3 regions of the Pseudoalteromonas lipolytica genome follow, and region 2 is predicted to be linked to each of the others. Evidence: predicted binding sites of a transcription regulator. Region 2 holds the regulator's gene; each other region holds the start of a gene.
The links. Region 2 encodes ArgR, which controls arginine synthesis, uptake and breakdown. Its sites were predicted from a motif close to ANTGAATANNTATTCANT; they were not measured.
Positions count from the first base shown of each region.

Region 1 (7,102 bases), 1.5 Mb from region 2:
ACACCTGAGTCGATGCCAATGTGATAAACATAATATAAAAGCCCACCTGGGTCAGATAACCCAGCAACTGGAATGTTTGTCAAAATAGCGCCGAAGCCAATGGGTAAAAGCAGCAACGGCTCAAAATTACGTGCAATTGCCAAATACAGCAATAAACACCCTACGGCAATCATAATCAAAGCAGGAAAGGTAAAGTTTGCTATACCCGTTGCATGCCAAAGGTTTAAAAGACCATCCATCTTCTATCCCCTACGCTAACGAAATCATAGCATCGCCAGTGGTAACTGAGTCACCTTCGGCTACTAAGATTTCAGCGACAGTGCCTGTATGTGCAGCACGGACTTCGGTTTCCATTTTCATTGCTTCCATAATGATAACCACATCGCCTTGATTTACCGTTTGGCCCGGCTTTACCTTAATTTTAAAGATATTACCCGCCAATGGCGCATTGAGCGTTTCACCCGCTGACGCTGATGCCGATTGTGGAATTAATTCGCTGTCTTTAAGAGTAACTTCTTTAAGCTCACCACCTTGCGCTACTACGACATCGTAAACTTTCCCATCAACTTTTACGCTATACTGCTCAGCTTTAACGGCATTTTTGCCTGACGTAGGTTGTTTACTTTCAGTCTGGGCAGTTTCAGCTGTTGGAACTGCTTCAAATGCATCAGGGTTATGGCGGTTTTTAATAAACTTCAAGCCAATTTGCGGGAATAATGCATAAGTAAGCACATCATCAATTACTTCATCAGCAAGCTCTAAGCCTTGCTCTTTGGCTTCTTTTAAAAGCTCGGCTTCTAATTTCTCAAGTTCAGGCTCAAGTTTATCAGCAGGGCGACAAGTAATCGGTTCAGCACCATCAAGGACGCGTTCTTGCAGCTCTTTATTCATTGGCGCTGGTGTCGCACCATATTCACCTTTAAGTACACCGGCAGTTTCTTTAGTGATTGTTTTATAACGCTCACCAGTTAATACATTAAGTACCGCTTGTGTTCCTACTATTTGTGAGGTGGGTGTAACAAGCGGAATGAACCCTAAGTCTTCACGAACACGCGGGATCTCAAGTAATACTTGGTCTAATTTATCTGCTGCACCTTGCTCTTTAAGCTGGTTTTCCATGTTAGTTAACATGCCGCCAGGCACTTGTGCGAGTAAAATTCGACCATCAACCCCTTTTAAGCTGCCTTCAAATGCCGCATACTTTTTGCGAACATCACGGAAGTACGCAGCAATTTCTTCAAGTTGATTTAAATCGAGTTCAGTATCGCGCTCTGTGCCTTCAACAATTGACACAATTGTTTCAGTGGCACTGTGGCCATACGTCATACTCATTGACGATATTGCGGTATCAAGCATATCAATACCTGCATCAATTGCTTTTTGATATGTTGCAGTGCTAAGCCCTGTAGTCGCATGACATTGCATAGCAATCGGAATTGAAACTGTCTCTTTCAACCCTTTAATGAGTTGCTCACACTCATACGGTTTTAATAAACCCGCCATATCTTTAATACAAATAGAGTGACAACCAAGCTCTTCTAATTGTTTAGCAAGTTTTAACCACATATCAAGCGTATGAACAGGGCTTACCGTATACGAAATAGTCCCTTGCGCGTGCGCTCCCACTTTAACAGCCGCTTTAATCGCCGTTTCTAAGTTACGTACATCATTCATCGCATCGAAAATACGGAATACATCAACACCATTTTTATGGGCGCGTTCAACAAATTTTTCAACAACGTCATCAGCATAGTGGCGATAACCTAAAAGGTTTTGACCGCGTAATAACATTTGCTGTTTAGTGTTTGGCATTGCCGCCTTTAGCTCACGGATACGCTGCCAAGGGTCTTCACCTAAATAACGGATACAGGAGTCAAAAGTAGCTCCCCCCCATGATTCAATAGACCAATAACCTGCATGATCAAGCTTTTCGGCAATAGGCAGCATATCATCTAGGCGCATACGCGTTGCTAAGAGAGATTGATGCGCATCACGCAATACTAATTCGGTTAGTTTTAATTTAGCCATGTTCAAGCTGCTCCGTTATTGTTGTTTATTTCTAAATTGAGCGATAGCAGCGCTGATAGCTGCAATATGTGCCGGTGGTACCCCTTGCTGAGGCTGTAATTTTGCGGTTCGGACTGGAACTGAGCTCGCAGAGTTTTCAAATCGCCCCAACAATTTCGACATCAGCAGTACGGCTGAAATCAAAATACTGAGAAAGATAAATACACCCACCATACCCGTTAGCATTAAGCTGGCTGCGGTTGTAAGTAAGCCACCAATATCCATACTGCTCCCCTCGCTACTCAGAATAAAAAAACACTTAAATTGAATATTTATACACTCATAATAACAAACAAAACTTATTTTTAAAGCTTTATTGTCAATTGGTAAAACCAATTAATTACAGGGTAACACATCAAACAATTAATTAACACCAAGCCATTACGGCAATTAACTACCCAATATAGACGATAAAAATACTCAATATAGTCAAAAGTTATATGTAAAAATAGTTAACTGTGTAACGTAGCAGCGTAAAAATCAGCTAAAGCAAGGGGTTTGGTAACTTGTATGCCATACAGGTTAAATTGGTCTTACCAAGAAAACATACTCACAGGCGTCCACTTTCAGCATAGAAGTTGAAAAATTATCACTATGAATAAGTTACATGATCACTCGTAATAATTACCAAACGACACGCCACAAAAAAAACCGAAAAAAAACTAACAAATTGAAAAATAAGGACTTTAAAACTTTGGTATGGAACTCGCTTCAGTCTAATCAACCGAAACGAAATTAAATAACCAAGGAGAACATTATGTTACGCTGGACAGTTACTTTTTTAGTTATAGCGCTAATCGCTGCAGTGTTAGGTTTTGGCGGTATTGCAGGGGCCGCAGCAGGCATAGCTAAAATCATATTTTTTATATTCTTAGTTTTACTTGTTATTTCACTTATATCAGGTGCTCTTAGAGGCAATGTACCTAAGTAATAACAAACCAACAGCAATTTACTTTACTAATTTATTTACAAGGAATTTCATTATGAAAAATTCAACTTTAAAAGCAGCTACTATCGCCCTATTTTCAGCTTTATTTATTATGGGGTGTGAAGACAACACAGCAGAAGAAGCTGGTGAGCGCATTGATGAAGCAGTAACCGACGCTCAAAATGCAGTAGAAGATGCATGCGAAGAAGTTAAAGAAGGTGTAAAAGCAGAAGAAACTAACTGCTAAAAATAGAGACTTTACGAAAAAAAGCGGCTTTATAAGTCGCTTTTTTTCGTAAAGCATTGGTATTTTTGAAAAACATATACAAAATAACGAAGTATTTTTTTACTTTTACCTAATATGTATACTAAGCTGATATTGCTAAGAATGGACTATCAGCAGTATTCCATTGTTTTCTAGCCAACTATAATTTATTGGGAGATAACAATGTTAACCAGCAAACTATCTAATGCTATAAGATTAGCAATTAGTACAGGCTTCGTGTCATCAGTTTTACTGTATGCACCAACAAGTTCAGCCGAAGAAGAAACTGAAGCAAAAAAAGATCTCGAAGTGATATCAGTCACCGGTAGTCGGATTAGACAACCTGGTGCGGTCTCTGCAAGCCCTATTGTTTCAATTGGAGAAAAAGAACTAGGTTATCAACAAGAACCTGAAGTAGAGCAAATCCTTAGAACCCTTCCCTCTACAATCCCTGGAGACGGTAGTAACGTAAATAATGGCTCTGGCGGTGCAGCAACCATTAACTTAAGGGGCTTAGGTTCACAACGCTCTTTAGTGTTAATGAATGGTCGCCGGATGATTCCATACAACTATAATGGGTCTGTTGATAGCTCAACAATCCCCACAGCCCTCATTGAAAGAATTGACATTATTACCGGTGGTGCTTCTGCGGTATACGGCTCAGATGCGATTGCAGGTGCTGTGAATGTAGTCTTAAAAGATGACTTCCAAGGCGTTGATTTAGACTTTAAGCACTCTGAAACAGGTGATGGTGATGGCGATAAAGACAGCATAGCTCTTACAATCGGCTCTAATTTAGAAGATGATAAAGGCAATGTGGTTCTCTCTTTAGGCTGGAGCCAACGTGATCAAATCTTACTGGGTGACCGTCCGTTGGGCCTACTCGGTATAGAAACTAAAACAGGTGCTAACTACGAGCAATTCCTCAATGGTGAACCCCCAATTCCAGCACCAGCAGATTGTAGCGGTCCAAACTCTGTTGAAAGTGGCGGTTCAACAACAGCATTCCCTACGAGATTTGCGATTGTAGGTGCGGGTACAACAGGTTCTGGGCAATTTAGAAATGACGGAACATTGCAACCAGACACCTGTAGTGTATTTAACTTTAACCCTTATAACTTCTACCAAACACCTTCAGAGCGTTATTCTGCTACAGCCATTGCTAAATATAACTTAACTGATGAGCATAAAGTATATTCAAGCTTCAACTACACAAATACCAGTGTTGATACTCAGGTCGCACCATCTGGAACATTTGGTTCAAGCTTCAACTTACCGCTTGCTAATCCACTAATTGGTGACCAAGCTAGACAATTTATGATTGACGGAGCAACAGCAGCTCTGGCAGCTGGAAGCTTAGATGATAGCAACTGGCAAGACGTCAATGGCAATGGTATCGTTGATAGTGAAGACTATTTAAAAGTTCAACTTCGTCGTAGAACGTTAGAACTTGGCGCAAGAACAGAACGTTATGACAGTGCGCAATTCCAACTTGTAACTGGTGTGACAGGTTTCTTCCTTGATGACTGGGAATACGATGTTAGCTACCAATATGGTGAATCTAACAGAACCACAGTGCGTGGCGGCTATACTAACCTAACTAATATTCAAAATGCTCTTGATACAACAGATGGTGTCACTTGTAAAAATGGTGATTCTAGCTGTGTGCCAATCAATTTATTTGGTGGTTTCGGTACAATCACTGAAGAAATGGCAGGATACGCTCAAGCAATCGCCCTGCAACAGCAAAAATACAGCCAAGAAATTTTCACCGCAACGGTTAATGGCGCCATTAATTTTATCGAAATTCCAGGTGCAGGTGCGCCACTTTCGATGAGCTTTGGTTACGAAAATCGTCGCGAAAAAGGCCTTTTTGAACCGGATGAATGTTTAAAACTTGCCCCTGCAAGCTGCCAAGGGGGAGCCGGTGGTAACCAGCTACCAATTTCGGGTGGCTTTAAAGTTGATGAGGTATTTTTAGAAGGTTACCTACCTGTGTTAGATGGGTTACCTGGTGCTGAAACACTTGATGTTGAATTTGGTTTCCGCTGGGCAGACTATGACACTGTTGGTAGTAACGAAACTTGGAAGCTCGGTTTTAACTGGCGCCCTGTAAGTGATGTACTTGTTCGTGTAATGCAACAACAAGCAACACGTGCACCTAATGTTGGTGAGATTGCATCACCTGTAGTCACAGGCTTAGACAATGCACAACAAGATCCTTGCTCTGTCGCAAATGCCGCTAATATTGATGCAACGTTGAGACAACTTTGTATTTCAACTGGCATGACTGACGCGCAAGTAGGTAATGTACAAGATGTAATATCTGGTCAAGTGCAAGTTATCAGCGGGAGCGATCCTTTAAACCCACCTGGTGCTGAAGAAGCAGAAACATTTACTGCGGGTATTGTCTGGACGCCTGAGTTCAGTGCAGTTGAAAACTTTACAATTACACTCGATTACTACGATATTGATATTGATAATATTATTGGTAACTTCTCAGCTCAGGAAATTCTAGATGCATGTTATGTACTTGGCGATGCAAACGAGTGTGCAAAAATCAACCGCATTGGGGGTGATTTAACAATTGCTGGCGCGGGTATTGAGCAATTTACGACCAACTTAAAAAACCAACGCGCCGAGGGTGTAGAGCTTGGGTTTAATTTTGGTATTTTGCTTGATGATATGGGCGAATTGCAGTTCTCTGGTAATGTAAACAAATACCTAACTCAAGAATCACAAAGTTCCAGCACTGCCCGCATTATTGACTGTAAAGGGTATTTCAGCACAAGCTGTGATCCTGTTTCTGAATTACGCTGGGTACAACGTACTAGCTGGATTTGGGAAGACTTTACGGTTTCATTACAATGGCGCCATATAGATGGTGTTGATGTTGAGCCAATCGAAGCACCTAATGTTTTTGAAGAATTCAGAAGTATTGAAAGCTACGATTACTTCGATTTATTTGCCAGCTATCATGTTACCGAATACATGAATGTTACATTCGGTATTGATAACATGTTTGAAAAAGAGCCACCTGTAGTGGGTGGTGAAGCTGGTGATACAAGCTCAAACTCAGGTAACACATTCCCAAGTAACTATGACGTTTTAGGTCGTCAATTTAAAATGGGTGTGAAGTTAAAGTTTTAATAACTTAAAACCAGAGCGGCTTATAAAGCCGCTCTTTTTTTACTTAATTTTTTACTTACATTGAACAGTTAATACCTTCCCTGACGCCATACTGTTAATTTGCCAATTACCATCGACTAAACTCACCTTCGCTATATCACTTACTTCAAAGTCGCCGGGTACATTCAAACGGGTTAAATTATCAGCCAGTTGCTGCTGACAGTATGGGGGGGTATCACCATGCATTACCAACACCGGCTTATCAGTGCGCTTTGCAAAGTCATTGATTGCATCTCGATATACTTTAAAGGCGTCGCAGTCGCTTCGGCGTAAATCAGCGCATGGCTGCTTTTTAGTTGAACGATAGATATCGGCTTGAAAGCCAAACACATATGCCCTCGCACTCTGATTAACTAACGCCTGATTTAACCAATTTACATTAAGCTTGTCTCGTGTATCGGCCGCATCGAGTGCAACATGTTTATCAGTTTTTAGTATTTGAGAGCGGCCATTAAACGTACCTGGTATATGCAAAGTGCGAAACTCTATTCCGTCAAACTGCCAGCGAGCGTTTTCAAGCATATCGGCCTGCTGTGTAAAGCCCTCTAGCTGCTTCGCTTTTTTAACGTATGCTTCGTCATACATTAATCCTTTAACGTAGTTTAATCGCTCAAGTTCATCAAAACGGGGATTTAGCGTAGCACGGTCACAGT
Region 1 is NZ_CP032090.1:929,508-936,609, reverse strand. Features, by position in the region: gene D0907_RS04305 (sodium ion-translocating decarboxylase subunit beta) at 1-239, opposite strand, end outside; gene oadA (sodium-extruding oxaloacetate decarboxylase subunit alpha) at 250-2,028, opposite strand; gene D0907_RS04295 (OadG family transporter subunit) at 2,044-2,292, opposite strand; gene D0907_RS04290 (DUF1328 domain-containing protein) at 2,825-2,998, shown strand; gene D0907_RS04285 (hypothetical protein) at 3,051-3,242, shown strand; gene D0907_RS04280 (TonB-dependent receptor domain-containing protein) at 3,444-6,410, shown strand; gene D0907_RS04275 (hypothetical protein) at 6,462-7,102, opposite strand, start outside.
Region 1: a site for ArgR is predicted at 2,331-2,348, ahead of D0907_RS04295 (OadG family transporter subunit). Genes of this name have one in related genera too.

Region 2 (7,102 bases):
TTTGAGTGGGCGCTCATGCTGCCACTTGCCATGCCGACCTACTTGATTGCTTATGTTTACACGGACTTACTCGATTATGCAGGTCCCGTACAAATTGCGCTACGTGATTGGTTTGGTTGGCAATCGCCTGATGACTATTGGTTTTTCGATATTCGTACCTTAACAGGAGCAATAGTGATGATTGCCCTTGTGTTGTATCCTTACTTGTATTTAATTTTCAAAACAGCACTGAGAGAGCAATCATTTAAACTTGTGCAAGCCAGCCAGTTAATGGGGCTGTCCCCTTTGCAAAGCTTCTTACGAGTAAGCTTGCCACTTGGCCGCGGCGCTATTGTGGCGGGTATTACCTTAATTAGCATGGAGGCGATGGCTGACTTTGCAACAGTGAACTATTTTGCTGTGAGTACATTGACGACCGCCGTTTACGATACCTGGTTGGGGTATTACTCTCTCACTGCGGCTGCAAAAATTTCTGGTATTATGCTGCTCATTTTATTCTTAACCCTGATGCTTGAGCGCTACAGCCGAAGAAACCAAGCCGTGTATGAGCGCCAATCAAGTGTTAATAGTGCGACGTTATACAGCTTAAAAGGCAGCGCAGCCTGGGGGGCAACAATAGCCTGTAGCCTTACTTTGGTGCTGGCGTTTTTATTACCCGTGGCAGTGCTTGTGAAGTACGCTATTGTGTATGCGGAAGATGCGTGGAATGGTGCATTTTTTAATTATGCATGGCAAAGCCTCAAGGTTGCTGTCGTCGTGAGTCTGGCGACTATTATACTGAGCTTATGTGTGCTGTTTTATCAACGCATAAGTAAAGACCGTTACCCCCTTATTCCTGGACGTCTAGCGAGTACAGGGTACGCACTACCAGGCACGGTGCTTGCTATCGCCGTTTTACTGCCTTTAACGCAGCTTGATGACTTACTGAATGCATGGTTAGAGCCGCACGGTTTTTCGTTAGGCCTAGTATTAAGTGGTACTCTATTTGCGATGGTTTTTGCTTATATAGTGCGTTTCTATGCAATTGCGCATGGGGCGCTTGAAAGTAGTTTCTTACGTATCAGCCCCTCACTCGATATGGCGAGTCAATCAATGGGCAAAGGGCCTTTTACAACCCTGTATAAAGTTCATTTACCCTTGCTAAAACGCGGTATATTAACCGCAGGATTATTAGTATTTATTGAATGTATGAAAGAGCTACCCGCCGCATTGCTCTTGCGTCCATTTAACTTTGAAACTTTGGCCACGCATGTTTTTCAGTATGTCAGTGATGAACAATTAGAGTTAGCGTCTATTTCGGCCTTGTTTATTGTTTTAGTAGGACTAATTCCTTTGTATTTCGTTAATCGTTCGATGGAGCACAATCACTCATGAGTCATTTGATAATTAAAGACTTAGCCTACCAATATAATGGCACTAAGGTATTGAGTGAGCTTACTCTAAATGTGAAGCAAGACGAAATAGTCTGTTTATTAGGCGCCAGTGGGTGTGGTAAAACCACCACGTTAAAAGCAATTGCAGGTATTTTACAGCCATCGCAAGGATACATGAGTATCGACTCACAAGTGGTCAATGACAATCATCACTTTATTGCGCCAGAAAAACGAAATATCGGCATGATGTTTCAAGATTACGCTTTGTTTCCGCATCTAACAGTAAGCGATAACATTGCCTTTGGTTTGAGCAATATGAGTAAAGCACAAAAACGTGAGCGCGTGAGTGAAATGCTCAGGTTGGTTAAACTAGATGGCTGTGCAAAACGATACCCACATCAACTCTCCGGTGGGCAGCAACAACGTGTCGCAATAGCGAGAGCTTTGGCATATAAACCCAGTTTATTACTACTTGATGAGCCATTTTCGAACATTGATACCCAAGTGCGTTTTGAACTAATTGCTGATATTCGTCGGATTATAAAAGACCAACAAGTTTCCGCTGTTTTTGTGACGCACTCAAAAGAAGAAGCGTTTGCCTTTGCTGATACGCTTGCGGTGATGCACGGTGGAAAAATAGCGCAACAAGGCACTCCTGAGCAGTTATTTAGCCAACCTAACTCAAAGGAGGTTGCAGAGTTTCTTGGTACGGGCATATACTTAACGGCAAAAGTCTTAACGCCAACTGAATATGAAACGACGTATGGTGTCATACATTCGCTAACCGAAAGCAAGCATCAAGGTCAACACGGTGTGGTGTATGTACGACCTCATCATATTAAGTTATGTGAGGCAGAGCACGGCGATGTAAGTAGTCAAGCCATACTAAACAGACGTTTTATCGGTACGCGTTATGTGTATAAGGTACGTATTGCTGGGCAGGAGCTAGAAGTTGCTGCCGAAAATGATCGTGTACTAGCGGTCGAGCAACCAGTAAAAATAAAAATAATGCCACATACGGTCAATTTTTTCGAAGATTAAACAGAACGTTATAATCCTGAATTCCTTGTCTGTATGTTTGATAACGAGTAGCTAAGGATTCATTATGGCGCAAGCGCAATCTGGGATTTGTGCTGAAGCAAACTTACACGGTTTGCACCTGTTTTTTAATGTTTATGATGGTCACGATGAGTCATTACGCAAAAAACTTAAACGCGTAAGCGTCATTCAAGACGAGTTTGCAGACCAATTCTCTGAAGCCATGTTGTCATGTGTGGTTGCGCTTGGTGCGCAGTACTGGCCGCATATACTGCCAGAGTTTATTCCAAGCCAATTACAAAGCTTTCCAAATGTGACGCACAGTGAGCACGTCATGAGTGCGCAGCCATTCGATTTGTTTGTGCAAATTCGCTCTGATCGTGAAGATGTAAATCACCTTTTTGCTCTACAAATCATTAAATTATTTACACCTGATGTTGAGCTGGTGGAACAAGTTCGTAACTTTCGCTTTTTAGATGGCCGCGATTTTAATGGTTTTATTTATGCGGGAGACACTCCGCATGGGCGACAAAAGCGAAGCACCGCACTGATTGATAAGCCGGGTCATTTTGAAGATCAGGGAAGTTATATTCATGTGCAGCGTTTTGTGCATGACCTAAGCGTGTGGCAACATTTGTCGTTATCTGAGCAAGAGCAAATCATGGGGCGTACACGTCTTGATAACACGTTAATAATGCCAGCTGTTGAAACGAGTCATGCAGTACGAAGTGAATTAAAAGATGAAAAGGGTCAGCCTCTCATACTCAATCAAAGCATGCCGTTTGGTGACGTTCATAAACAGGGCATTTTAATGGTGTCGTGTGCAGCGCAAGGTGATGCGTTTGAACAGGTACTCAAAAGCCGATTAGGGCAGGGCGAATGTTATGACCATTGGCTCGATTTTACACAAGCCGACATGGGGTCTGCATTTTTCGCCCCGTCAGTAAACTTTTTGAAGCAGCTTTAACGTTAAACTGTATCGAATAATGTTCTAACGCGGTCTAGCGTGACATCGATTTCAGAAATTTTTGCAGGGGCGATAAAAATAGTGTCGTCGCCTGCAATTGTACCCAGTACACCGTCTGCCTTACCTAATGAATCAAGTAATCGGGCAATCAGCTGTGCAGCCCCTGGGCTGGTACGAATAATAATCATCATTTCGTTGTGCATGATGTCGATAACAAGCTGACGAAGAGGGCTCTTTGCGGTTGGCACACCCATTTCGGCAGGTAAACAATACACCATTTCTTGTTTTGCATTGCGTGTGCGTACAGCGCCAAATTTACTCAACATGCGTGAGACTTTACTTTGGCTAATATTATCAAAGCCTTGGTCTTTTAATGCTTCGACAATCTCACCTTGTGAGCCAAAGTTTTCTTCTTTTAATAACGATTTAAACGCTTTGATCAGTGCTTCTTGTTTGTCTTGTGGTTGCATGTTGTCGTTTCTTTTATTCATCAAATATGAAGTAATTCTACACAATTCTGCATAGTTATGCAGTATTTGTTTGCATTTGTCGTCCAAATACCGTCACGTTACAGCTAAGTTTACAACTATGGTCGAAATTATACGCGAAATAAGCAGGATAAATTTGTTTTTAGTCGCTAATTTCATTATCTTTAGGGCCACAAATATTTCCTACCTCAAATTACGGAGAATTCCAATGAAAGTTGCTGTTTTAGGCGCAGCTGGCGGTATCGGCCAAGCATTGTCTTTATTATTAAAAACAAGTTTACCTGCAGGTTCTGAATTATCGTTATACGATGTTGCCCCTGTTGTTCCTGGTGTAGCGGTTGATCTTTCTCACATCCCAACTGACGTTAAAGTTGAAGGCTTTGGTGCAGACAGCTTGGACGCTGCATTAGTAGGTTGTGATATCGTTCTTATTCCAGCGGGTATGCCACGTAAGCCGGGCATGGACCGTGCGGACCTTTTCAACGTAAACGCAGGTATCATCAAAACATTAGCTGAAGGCATCGTTAAAAACTGCCCTAAAGCGTTAGTAGGTATCATCACTAACCCAGTAAATGGCACTGTGCCAATCGTTGCTGAAGTATTCAAAAAAGCGGGTACTTACGATGCTAACCGTGTATTCGGTATTACGACTCTTGACGTGATCCGTTCTGAAGCGTTTGTAGCTGAGCTTAAAGGCTTAAGCGCAACTGACGTTAAAGTCCCTGTTATTGGTGGTCACTCTGGTACAACCATTCTGCCACTTCTTTCACAAGTTGAAGGCGTTACTTTCACTGATGAAGAAGTTGCAGCACTTACTCCACGTATCCAAAATGCAGGTACTGAAGTTGTTAATGCTAAAGCTGGTGGCGGTTCAGCAACACTTTCAATGGGTGCAGCAGCGGCTCGTTTTTGTATGTCTTTAGTGAAAGGCTTACAAGGTGAAGACGTGGTAGATTACGCATACGTTGCTGTTGAAAATGGTGATGCTGCTTACTTCGCACACCCAGTACGTTTAGGTAAGAACGGTGTTGAAGAAATTCTTTCTTACGGTGAGTTAAGTGCATTCGAAGAGCAAGCTAAGAACGACATGCTAGCGACACTTAACAAAGACATCCAAGAAGGTGTTGATTTCATCAACGGTTAATCTCGATTGATGCTAAGCGCTTCACATGCATGTTGAAGCGCTTAAAACAAAAAAGCCTGCAATTGCAGGCTTTTTTAATGGCTCGAATAAAGTTTCGCTTAGTGATCGCGGGCGACCGCAATCCGCGCTAAGCTTTCTAATGCTTGTTTGTATGGCGTGTCGGGTAAAAAAGCAATGCATGCAATGGCTTTATCAGCTTCTTGCTCTGCTTTTTGCATTGTAAACTCAAGGGCTTTGGTATCAGCGAGCGTCGCTAGAATGCTGTCTAAGTGATCCATACCATTGCCTAGTTCAATGGCTTCACGAACTAGTTTTACTTGCGCTGGTGTGCCTTTTTGTATCGCGTAAATAAGCGGTAAAGTAGGTTTACCTTCAGCTAAGTCATCACCAATGTTTTTGCCAAGTTGCTGTGCATCAGCATTGTAATCAAGTACATCATCTACTAGTTGAAAAGCAGTCCCTAAATGCATGCCGTATAGGTTTAATGCGTCGAGGACTTTTTCGTCTTGCTCGGTAATGATAGCGGCAAGACCCGTTGCGGCTTCGAAAAGCTTGGCGGTTTTGCTGTAAATAACCTGCATATAGCTTTGTTCGGTGGTGTTAGGGTCATTACAGTTCATAAGCTGCAACACTTCACCTTCAGCAATGACATTGGTCGCATCAGCTAAAATTTGCATGATCGGCATTTTGCCAAGCCCAACCATAAGCTGGAATGAGCGAGTGTAAATAAAATCACCCACGAGCACACTGGCTGCATTGCCAAACTCTGCGTTTGCGGTAGGTGTACCTCGACGCAAATTAGACTCATCAACCACGTCATCATGCAGCAAAGTTGCTGTGTGAATAAACTCAATGATGGTTGCTAGGGTAATGTGATCTTTACCCTCATAGCCTAAAGCTTTAGCTGCTAAAATAGCCAACATGGGGCGAACACGCTTGCCACCACTGTTAACTATGTATAAACCAAGTTGATTAACCAACGCGACATCTGAGCGCATTTGGGCATGTATAAGTTGATTGACGTCATCCATTTCATTTTCGATTAACGCCTGGATAGCTTTTATATCCATTGATCTCCGAGCCAATTTTTATGGGTATACGAGGCTGATTGTACATCAAAAATTGCGCTTGCTCGATATTTTGTGATGATTCAATAAAAAAACACGTTAAAGTTTCTGTTTTCGGCTCAATTATAGCGACTTAATTTTATCTGCTTGTTTAATAAGTGAACATTCTAGACTGATTTATTAGCTATATTTGCCTCGGTCATTTAATTGTCACAAGATCGCAAAAACCGCTTGGCAAGCGGTGTTTTTAGGATAAAATAAGGGAAAATATTGAATTGCCCTTAATGCAGCTATTTTTTATTCATTTTATCTAAAAAGAGGCTTGCTAGTTTTTGCGCATTAGCGTAAACTTCGCGCCCTATTGAAGAATATTTTAGTTGCGTCGATTTGAGGGCGCACAGACGGAGTTAATTATGTACGCGGTTTTCCAAAGTGGTGGTAAACAGCACCGTGTGACTGAAGGTCAAACAATTCGTCTTGAGAAATTAGACGTTGAAACTGGTGCAGCAGTTGAATTTGATTCAGTACTTTTAGTTGCTGATGGTGAGAAAATCGAGATCGGTGTACCGTTCGTAAACGGTGGTAAAGTGACAGCTGAGGTTGTTTCACACGGTCGCGGTGAGAAAGTGAAGATTGTTAAATTTAGACGTCGTAAGCATTCTCGTAAGCAAATGGGCCATCGTCAATGGTTCACTGAAGTTAAAATCACTGGCATTAGCGCTTAATTAGAGGTACTTAGAAATGGCACATAAAAAAGCAGCTGGTAGTACTCGTAACGGTCGCGATTCAGAAAGCAAACGCCTAGGTGTTAAGCGTTTTGGTGGCGAATCAGTTCTAGCGGGTAGCATCATTGTTCGTCAACGTGGTACTAAGTTCCACGCTGGTGCAAACGTAGGTATCGGTAAAGACCACACTATCTTCGCAAAAGCAGATGGTAAAGTTCAATTCGAACAGAAAGGTCCTTTAAACCGTAAATACGTAAATATCGTAGCTGAGTAATCATCTCGATATTTGAAAAACCCCGC
Region 2 is NZ_CP032090.1:3,032,032-3,039,133, reverse strand. Features, by position in the region: gene D0907_RS13675 (ABC transporter permease) at 1-1,374, shown strand, start outside; gene D0907_RS13670 (ABC transporter ATP-binding protein) at 1,371-2,414, shown strand; gene D0907_RS13665 (Dyp-type peroxidase) at 2,479-3,378, shown strand; gene argR (transcriptional regulator ArgR) at 3,381-3,848, opposite strand; gene mdh (malate dehydrogenase) at 4,075-5,010, shown strand; gene ispB (octaprenyl diphosphate synthase) at 5,109-6,080, opposite strand; gene rplU (50S ribosomal protein L21) at 6,491-6,802, shown strand; gene rpmA (50S ribosomal protein L27) at 6,819-7,076, shown strand.

Region 3 (7,102 bases), 1.3 Mb from region 2:
GCGCATTCAGTTCATACAGCCGCGCCTAGCTTTATTGGCCACATGACTTCTGCTTTACCGCACTTTGTACTGCCGTTATCAAAGTTGATGGTAGGTCTGAATCAAAACTTAGTAAAAATTGAAACCTCAAAAGCGTTCACCCCACTTGAACGACAAGTGCTTGGTATGATGCATCACCTTGTATATGGACAAGATGATGCGTTTTACAGTAAGTGGATGCATAGTGCAAAAACGTCACTCGGTGCATTTTGCTCAGGGGGGACAGTTGCCAACATTACCGCACTGTGGATTGCACGAAACCGTTTATTAAGAGCGGATGGCGATTACAAAGGAATTGCAGCTCAAGGCTTAATTGCGGGTATGTTGCATTATGGCTATAAAGGGCTTGCTGTACTGGTTTCTGAACGAGGTCATTACTCTCTTGGTAAAACAGTCGATTTATTGGGAATTGGTCGCGACAATATCATTGCAATAAAAACCGATAAGAACAATAAAGTAGACATTCAAGCCATGCGTGAAAAAGCGCAAGAACTGGAAGCGGCAGGCATTAAGGTAATGGCGCTGGTAGGTGTTGCGGGTACTACGGAAACAGGCAGTATTGACCCCCTTAATGATATGGCTGATTTAAGTGAAGAATTGGGCTGTCATTTCCATGTTGATGCAGCATGGGGAGGAGCAACCTTATTATCGCAAAACTATCGCCATTTATTGAGTGGTGTTGAGCGAGCCGATTCAATTACAATCGATGCCCACAAACAGATGTATGTGCCAATGGGCGCTGGTTTAGTGTTATTTAAAGACCCAGCAGCAACCGATGCGATTGAGCATCATGCAGAGTATATTTTACGTAAAGGCTCAAAAGATTTGGGGAGTCATACGCTTGAAGGTAGTCGCCCAGGCATGGCAATGTTGGTGCATGCATGCTTACGTGTCATTGGTCGTAAAGGTTACGAGATGCTGATTGATCGCAGTATCGTTAAAGCACGTACCTTTGCTGAATTAATTAGGCAAGACGAAGACTTTGAGCTGATTTCAGAACCTGAATTGTGTTTATTAACCTATCGATATGTCCCTAAACAGATTCAAGAAAAACTTAAAAATGCTGACGAAGAAACTAAACTCGATATTTATGCTTCACTGAACCGTTTTACGGCCAGTATGCAAAAACGTCAGCGTGAAGCTGGGCGTTCTTTTGTATCGCGTACACGTTTAACCCCTGCGCAATACGATTACCAGCCTACCGTGGTGTTTAGAGTTGTGTTAGCGAATCCGCTTACGTCAAAGGCTATATTAAAAGATATTCTTGCAGAGCAAAAAGAACTGTCTAAAACAGATCCTGTATTTAAAAAGTATTTAAGTAAGTACATGGATTAGGTGATATAAATAAGTAAAAAGGAGCTTGAAAGCTCCTTTTTTTATACCAATTTGCGTATTTCAATGAGCAAGGTTGAGGCAATAAAAGCTCGTTGATAACAATGCAAAAATTTCGTTATTTAGGTATTCTCGGCAATTGCTCCTGCATTGCTCCTGCATTGCTCTACCTTCTGCATCTATGCAGTCGTAAATCAGCAATTTTTAACGCAGTTAGCGACTGGTTTAATCCCTCAAAATGATTAAAAATTATTGCAAAATGGTATTATGCCTTTTGAAAACAGCTAGCCTTAATCATTTCACTGATGATCTGTTGCGATGGTTTGATTTTTTCCATGGCTAAAAACTCATCAGGCTGATGTGCTTGGTTGATTGACCCTGGCCCCATAACAATCGTTTCACAGCCTAATTGTTGAATAAACGGCGCTTCGGTGCAGTAGTTAACTGCAACCGCAGGTTGGCCTGACACCTTTTCTGCCAGTTTTACTAAAGCGCTATCTGTGCTGCCGCTGAATGCAGGTATTGGGTCGTGTAAGTCAATAACGCTGACAGCGTTTGGATACTCAGTATTTATTTCATTGGCTGCATTAATCAAAATGGCTTGCAGCTCTTGTACGCTTAAACCGGGTAGTGGGCGCATATCAATGTGCATTTCACAGCAGCCACAAATACGGTTTGCGTTATCGCCGCCATGAATATGACCTAGGTTTAATGTTGGGTACGGTATTACAAAGTGCTCAACTGAATATTTATTCTTTAATTCGTCTTTAATGATTAACAGTTTTGTAATCATTTTATGCATGACTTCGATGGCATTTAAGCCTCGCTCAGGGTCTGAGCTGTGACCCGAACGACCCACAACGCGAATCGCTGAACTCATGTGGCCTTTATGAGTAAACACCGGTGTCATGTCTGTTGGCTCGCCAATAATACAGCGCGCGGGCTTTAAATTAGGGTGGCGACATATTTGCTGAGCACCCGCCATTGTCGTTTCTTCATCGGCTGTGGCTAAAATTAATAAAGGCTCTGTTTGCTGGCTTGCATCAAGCTCACTAATGGCCTGCAGTACAAAAGCAAAAAAACCTTTCATATCAATGCTGCCTAAACCGAATAACTTGTTGTCATGCTCGCTTAATTTAAACGGATCATAATTCCAGCGGCTGTCATCAAATGGCACGGTATCGGTGTGGCCCGCTAACATCAGTCCCCCTTCACCTTCACCCCGTCTCGCTAATAAATTAAAGCGACCTTTGCCATGCTCAAGCTCTGTAATTTCGCAGCTAAAGCCTAAGGTTTCGCACCAATTGGCAAGTAAGGTAATGACCTCTTTATTGCTCATGCATAAAGAGTCTTCAATTGCACTAATTGAAGGCGCAGCAATCAATTGTTGATACATCGATAAAAAAGAGGGAAGCGACATAAAAAAATCCAAAAATAATTATTCAATCTAATTGCATAACAATATAAAAGTATTTATTATGAATATCAATTCACTTTTTGAGCATAAATATACTTTAAAGTAGCGTATGAACACAAAACGACGATAACCTTATTTCATTACTTTAGATAGTGTTTTTATTCGCTAAACAGCGAGTAGTTTTAAATGTGTAAATAGATAAGTTAAATAGGTAAAACCAAGCAATGAATGTAGTGATTATTGGCGCAAGTGGATATAGCGGCGCAGAGCTTGCGAGTTTAGTCGCCAAGCACCCACAACTAACTTTAAAGGCATGTTATGTCTCTGAGGGCAGCTTAGATAAAAATAAGTGTTTAAGTGACTTATATCCTGAGCATTTAGGGCTTTTAGACCATCCATTACAGCCATTAACAGCAGCCGCTTATACCGACATCGAACAGCATGCTGATTACGTGTGTTTATGTACAGATCATGAAGTGAGTGTTGACCTTGCTCCTCGATTTTTAGCAATGGGTAAAAAAGTATTCGATTTATCAGGCGGCTTTCGTTTAGCTGGGAATGAGGATTACCTCACTTACTATGGCTTTGCGCATCAGCATCCAACGCTTTTAACACAAGCAGCCTATGGACTAGCAGAGTGGAATGCGGATGCAATCAGTCAGGCAAATTTGGTTGCGGTTGCAGGCTGTTATCCTACAGCCGCACTTAACTCATTAAAACCATTGAAAGAAGCCGGCTTATTAGCAGAGCAAACAATTATTATTAATGCCGTGTCAGGCGTCACGGGGGCGGGTAGAAAAGCGAGTGTTAATACGCATTTTTGCGAAGTATCACTTGCGCCTTATGGGTTATTTAACCACAGGCACACACCTGAAATTGAACAACATTTAGGCCATCCTGTGTTATTTACCCCGCATTTGGGGAATTTTCCGCGGGGAATTTTAGAAACTATTTATGTGCAATTAAAACCCGGTGTAACACCAGAGCAAGTAACAGAAGCGTATCAGGTGTTAGCCGATGAACCGTTGATTCGTTTACTTGGAAGCAAAATACCCAGTATTAAAGGCGTTGCTAAACAGCCGTATGTTGATATTGCGTGGCAACAAAAAGGCGAACAGCTCATTGTTATGTCGGCCATTGATAACCTGTTAAAAGGGGCGGCTGGGCAAGCATTGCAATGTATTAATTTAGCGATGGGTATACCTCATCATACCGGATTAGTAGGAGCGTTATGATGAAAACATGGGTCATTAAAATTGGCGGTGCGGTATTAAATACTGCCGATGCTGCAAAAGCCCTATTTGATGTTTTAATCTCACAACAGCAAGCTAACTTTGTGATTGTTCATGGTGGGGGTGCATTAGTTGATGCATGGCTTATGGATGCGGGATTCGCCAGTGCTAAGCACCAAGGTTTACGTATCAGTCCAAAAGAACAAATGCCATACATCGTTGGGGCGTTAGCTGGCTGTGCTAATAAACAACTAATGAGTCAAGCCATTGCCTCGGGTCATAAACCTGTGGGTATGAGCCTTTATGAAGCCGGTGTTGTGGTTAAGCAAAAATTAAAAGCGTTGGGGCAAGTTGGGCAATGCTGTGACAGTATCGACAGTATTTTACCCAGCTTAATTGAACAAGGCCGTCTACCATTAGTCAGCTCTATTGGTTTTGATGAAGAGGGACTTTGGTACAACGTAAATGCAGATGAAGCGGCCGCAGCGATTGCGAAAGAGCTTGATGCAGAACTTATTTTTATGACTGATGTAGAAGCGGTACTTGATGCAAATAAGCAACCATTACATCAACTTAATACGCAGCAAATAGATGCATTAATTCTTCAAGGAGTTATTCAGGGCGGGATGGAGGTCAAAGTTAAGACCAGTCTTCTTGCTGCCCAACATTTACGACGTGGTGTGTATATCTCAAGCTGGTTAAAGCCAGAAAATTTAGTCGCTTTATTGCAAGGCGAGCACGTTGGAACAAAGATTACACCATAGGTATTACATGTTAACTCACTTTTTATCGGGTCTTGAATTAGACCAAAAAGGCGCGCTTAAATTATTAGACTTAGCGCAAAAAATTAAAGCAAACCCTGTTGATTTTAGCCAAGCGTTAGCGGGCAAATCAGTGGTGACATTATTCGAAAAACCAAGCTTACGCACGCGTTTATCATTCGATATAGGCATTAATAAATTAGGTGGCCATGCTGTGTATTTAGACTCACAAAATGGGGCTATGGGTGCACGTGAATCGGTGAAAGATTTTGCTTTAAATATTTCTACTTGGGCCGACGGTATTGTGGCTCGTGTATTTGCACATAAAACATTAACTACGCTTGCTGAATTTTCGTCAGTGCCTGTGGTGAATAGTCTGTGTGATTTATACCACCCATGCCAAGCATTAGCGGATTTCTTAACGCTGCAAGAAGTACACGGCGATGTCAGTAAACTGAAGCTTGCTTATTTAGGTGAAGGCAATAACGTGACGCATTCACTTATGTTACTTGCTGCAACGTTAGGGACTGATTTTGTGGCGGTTTGCCCTAAGGGGAGTTCTCCAGATTCACAGATTCTCAAACAAGCAGAGCAAATTGCAGCCATGAATGGTGCATCTGTGATGGTCAGTGACAGAATTGAAGCGGCAGTCGGCGCAAATGCAGTCTATGCTGATACGTGGGTATCTATGGGAGATAAAACCCCACTTGAGCAAGTTAAGGCTAAATATATGCCGTACCAGTTAAATCAAGCGTTGCTTGATCAAACGGGCGCGCAAACAGTGTTGCATTGCCAGCCAGCTCATCGCGAATTTGAAATTACCTCTGAGGTAATGGATGGCCCTGCATCAAAAATTATTCAACAAGCAGAAAATCGTATGCATGCGCAAAACGCACTGCTTGTCACATTATTAAATCCAAATTTTGTTTAAGGAACACCAATGAGTTCAATCAAAAAAGTCGTATTAGCCTATTCTGGTGGTCTAGATACATCGGCAATCGTGCCGTGGTTAAAAGAGAACTACGGCTGTGAAGTTATCGCATTCGTTGCTGATGTAGGCCAAGGTGCTGAAGAGCTTGAAGGCGTTGAGGCCAAAGCAATCGCTTCAGGTGCATCTGAGTGTTATGTGGTTGACCTAAAAGACGAAATGGTCAGTGATTATATTTATCCGACATTAAAAACAGGCTCTATCTACGAAGGTACTTATTTACTGGGTACGTCGATGGCGCGCCCTATTATTGCAAAAGCACAAGTAGAGATTGCGCGTAAAGTGGGGGCTGATGCACTGTCGCATGGCTGCACAGGTAAAGGTAACGACCAAGTGCGTTTTGAATCATGTTTCGCAGCATTAGCGCCTGATCTTAAAGTGATTGCGCCATGGCGTGAATGGGATTTATCAAGCCGTGAATCATTACTAGATTACTTGGCTGAGCGTAATATCCCTTGTTCAGCATCTGCTACAAAAATTTACAGCCGTGATGCAAACGCATGGCACATTTCGCACGAAGGTGGCGAGCTTGAAGATCCATGGTGCCAACCGAGCGATCAAGTGTGGACCTGGACTAACTCTCCAGAGCAAGCACCAAACGAGCCTGAATATGTGACATTAAACGTAGTAGAAGGTGAAGTGGTTGCGGTTAATGGTGAGACATTAAAACCATACGATTGTTTAGTTAAGCTAAATGATATCGCAGCGCCACATGGTGTAGGCCGTGTAGATATTGTTGAAAACCGTTTAGTCGGTATGAAATCGCGTGGTTGTTATGAAACACCAGGGGGCACAGTAATCATGGCTGCACTGCAAGCTGTTGATGAGCTCGTGTTAGATAAATCAAGCCGCAAGTGGAAAGAAGTGCTGGGTGGTGAGTTCTCACACTTAGTGTATGACGGCCGTTGGTTTACGCCGCTTAAAGATTCAATTCTTGCAGCTGCTGAATCACTCTCAAAGCTGGCAACAGGTGAAATTGTTCTTAAACTGTATAAAGGTCAAGTAACTGCAGTGCAGAAGAAGTCACCTAACAGCTTATACAGTGAAGACTTTGCAACCTTTGGTGAAGATGATGTATACGACCAATCACATGCTGAAGGGTTTATTCGTTTATTCTCACTTTCGAGCAGAATCTCTGCATTAACGAAAAAATAATTTTATTTTGCCCCGTTCAGCGGGGCAATATCAGCGTTTGGAGAGAATTCAATGGCATTATGGGGCGGACGTTTTTCTACGGGTCCAGATGAAGCATTTAAGCAATTTAACGATTCACTTCCCTTTGATTATCAGCTTGCAGAGCAAGATATTATTGGCTCAGTTGCGTGGGCCGGTG
Region 3 is NZ_CP032090.1:702,014-709,115, forward strand. Features, by position in the region: gene panP (pyridoxal-dependent aspartate 1-decarboxylase PanP) at 1-1,374, shown strand, start outside; gene argE (acetylornithine deacetylase) at 1,637-2,791, opposite strand; gene argC (N-acetyl-gamma-glutamyl-phosphate reductase) at 3,013-4,023, shown strand; gene argB (acetylglutamate kinase) at 4,023-4,784, shown strand; gene D0907_RS03320 (ornithine carbamoyltransferase) at 4,792-5,712, shown strand; gene D0907_RS03325 (argininosuccinate synthase) at 5,722-6,924, shown strand; partial or broken gene argH (argininosuccinate lyase) at 6,976-7,102, shown strand, end outside.
Region 3: a site for ArgR is predicted at 2,849-2,866, ahead of argC (N-acetyl-gamma-glutamyl-phosphate reductase). Genes of this name have one in related genera too.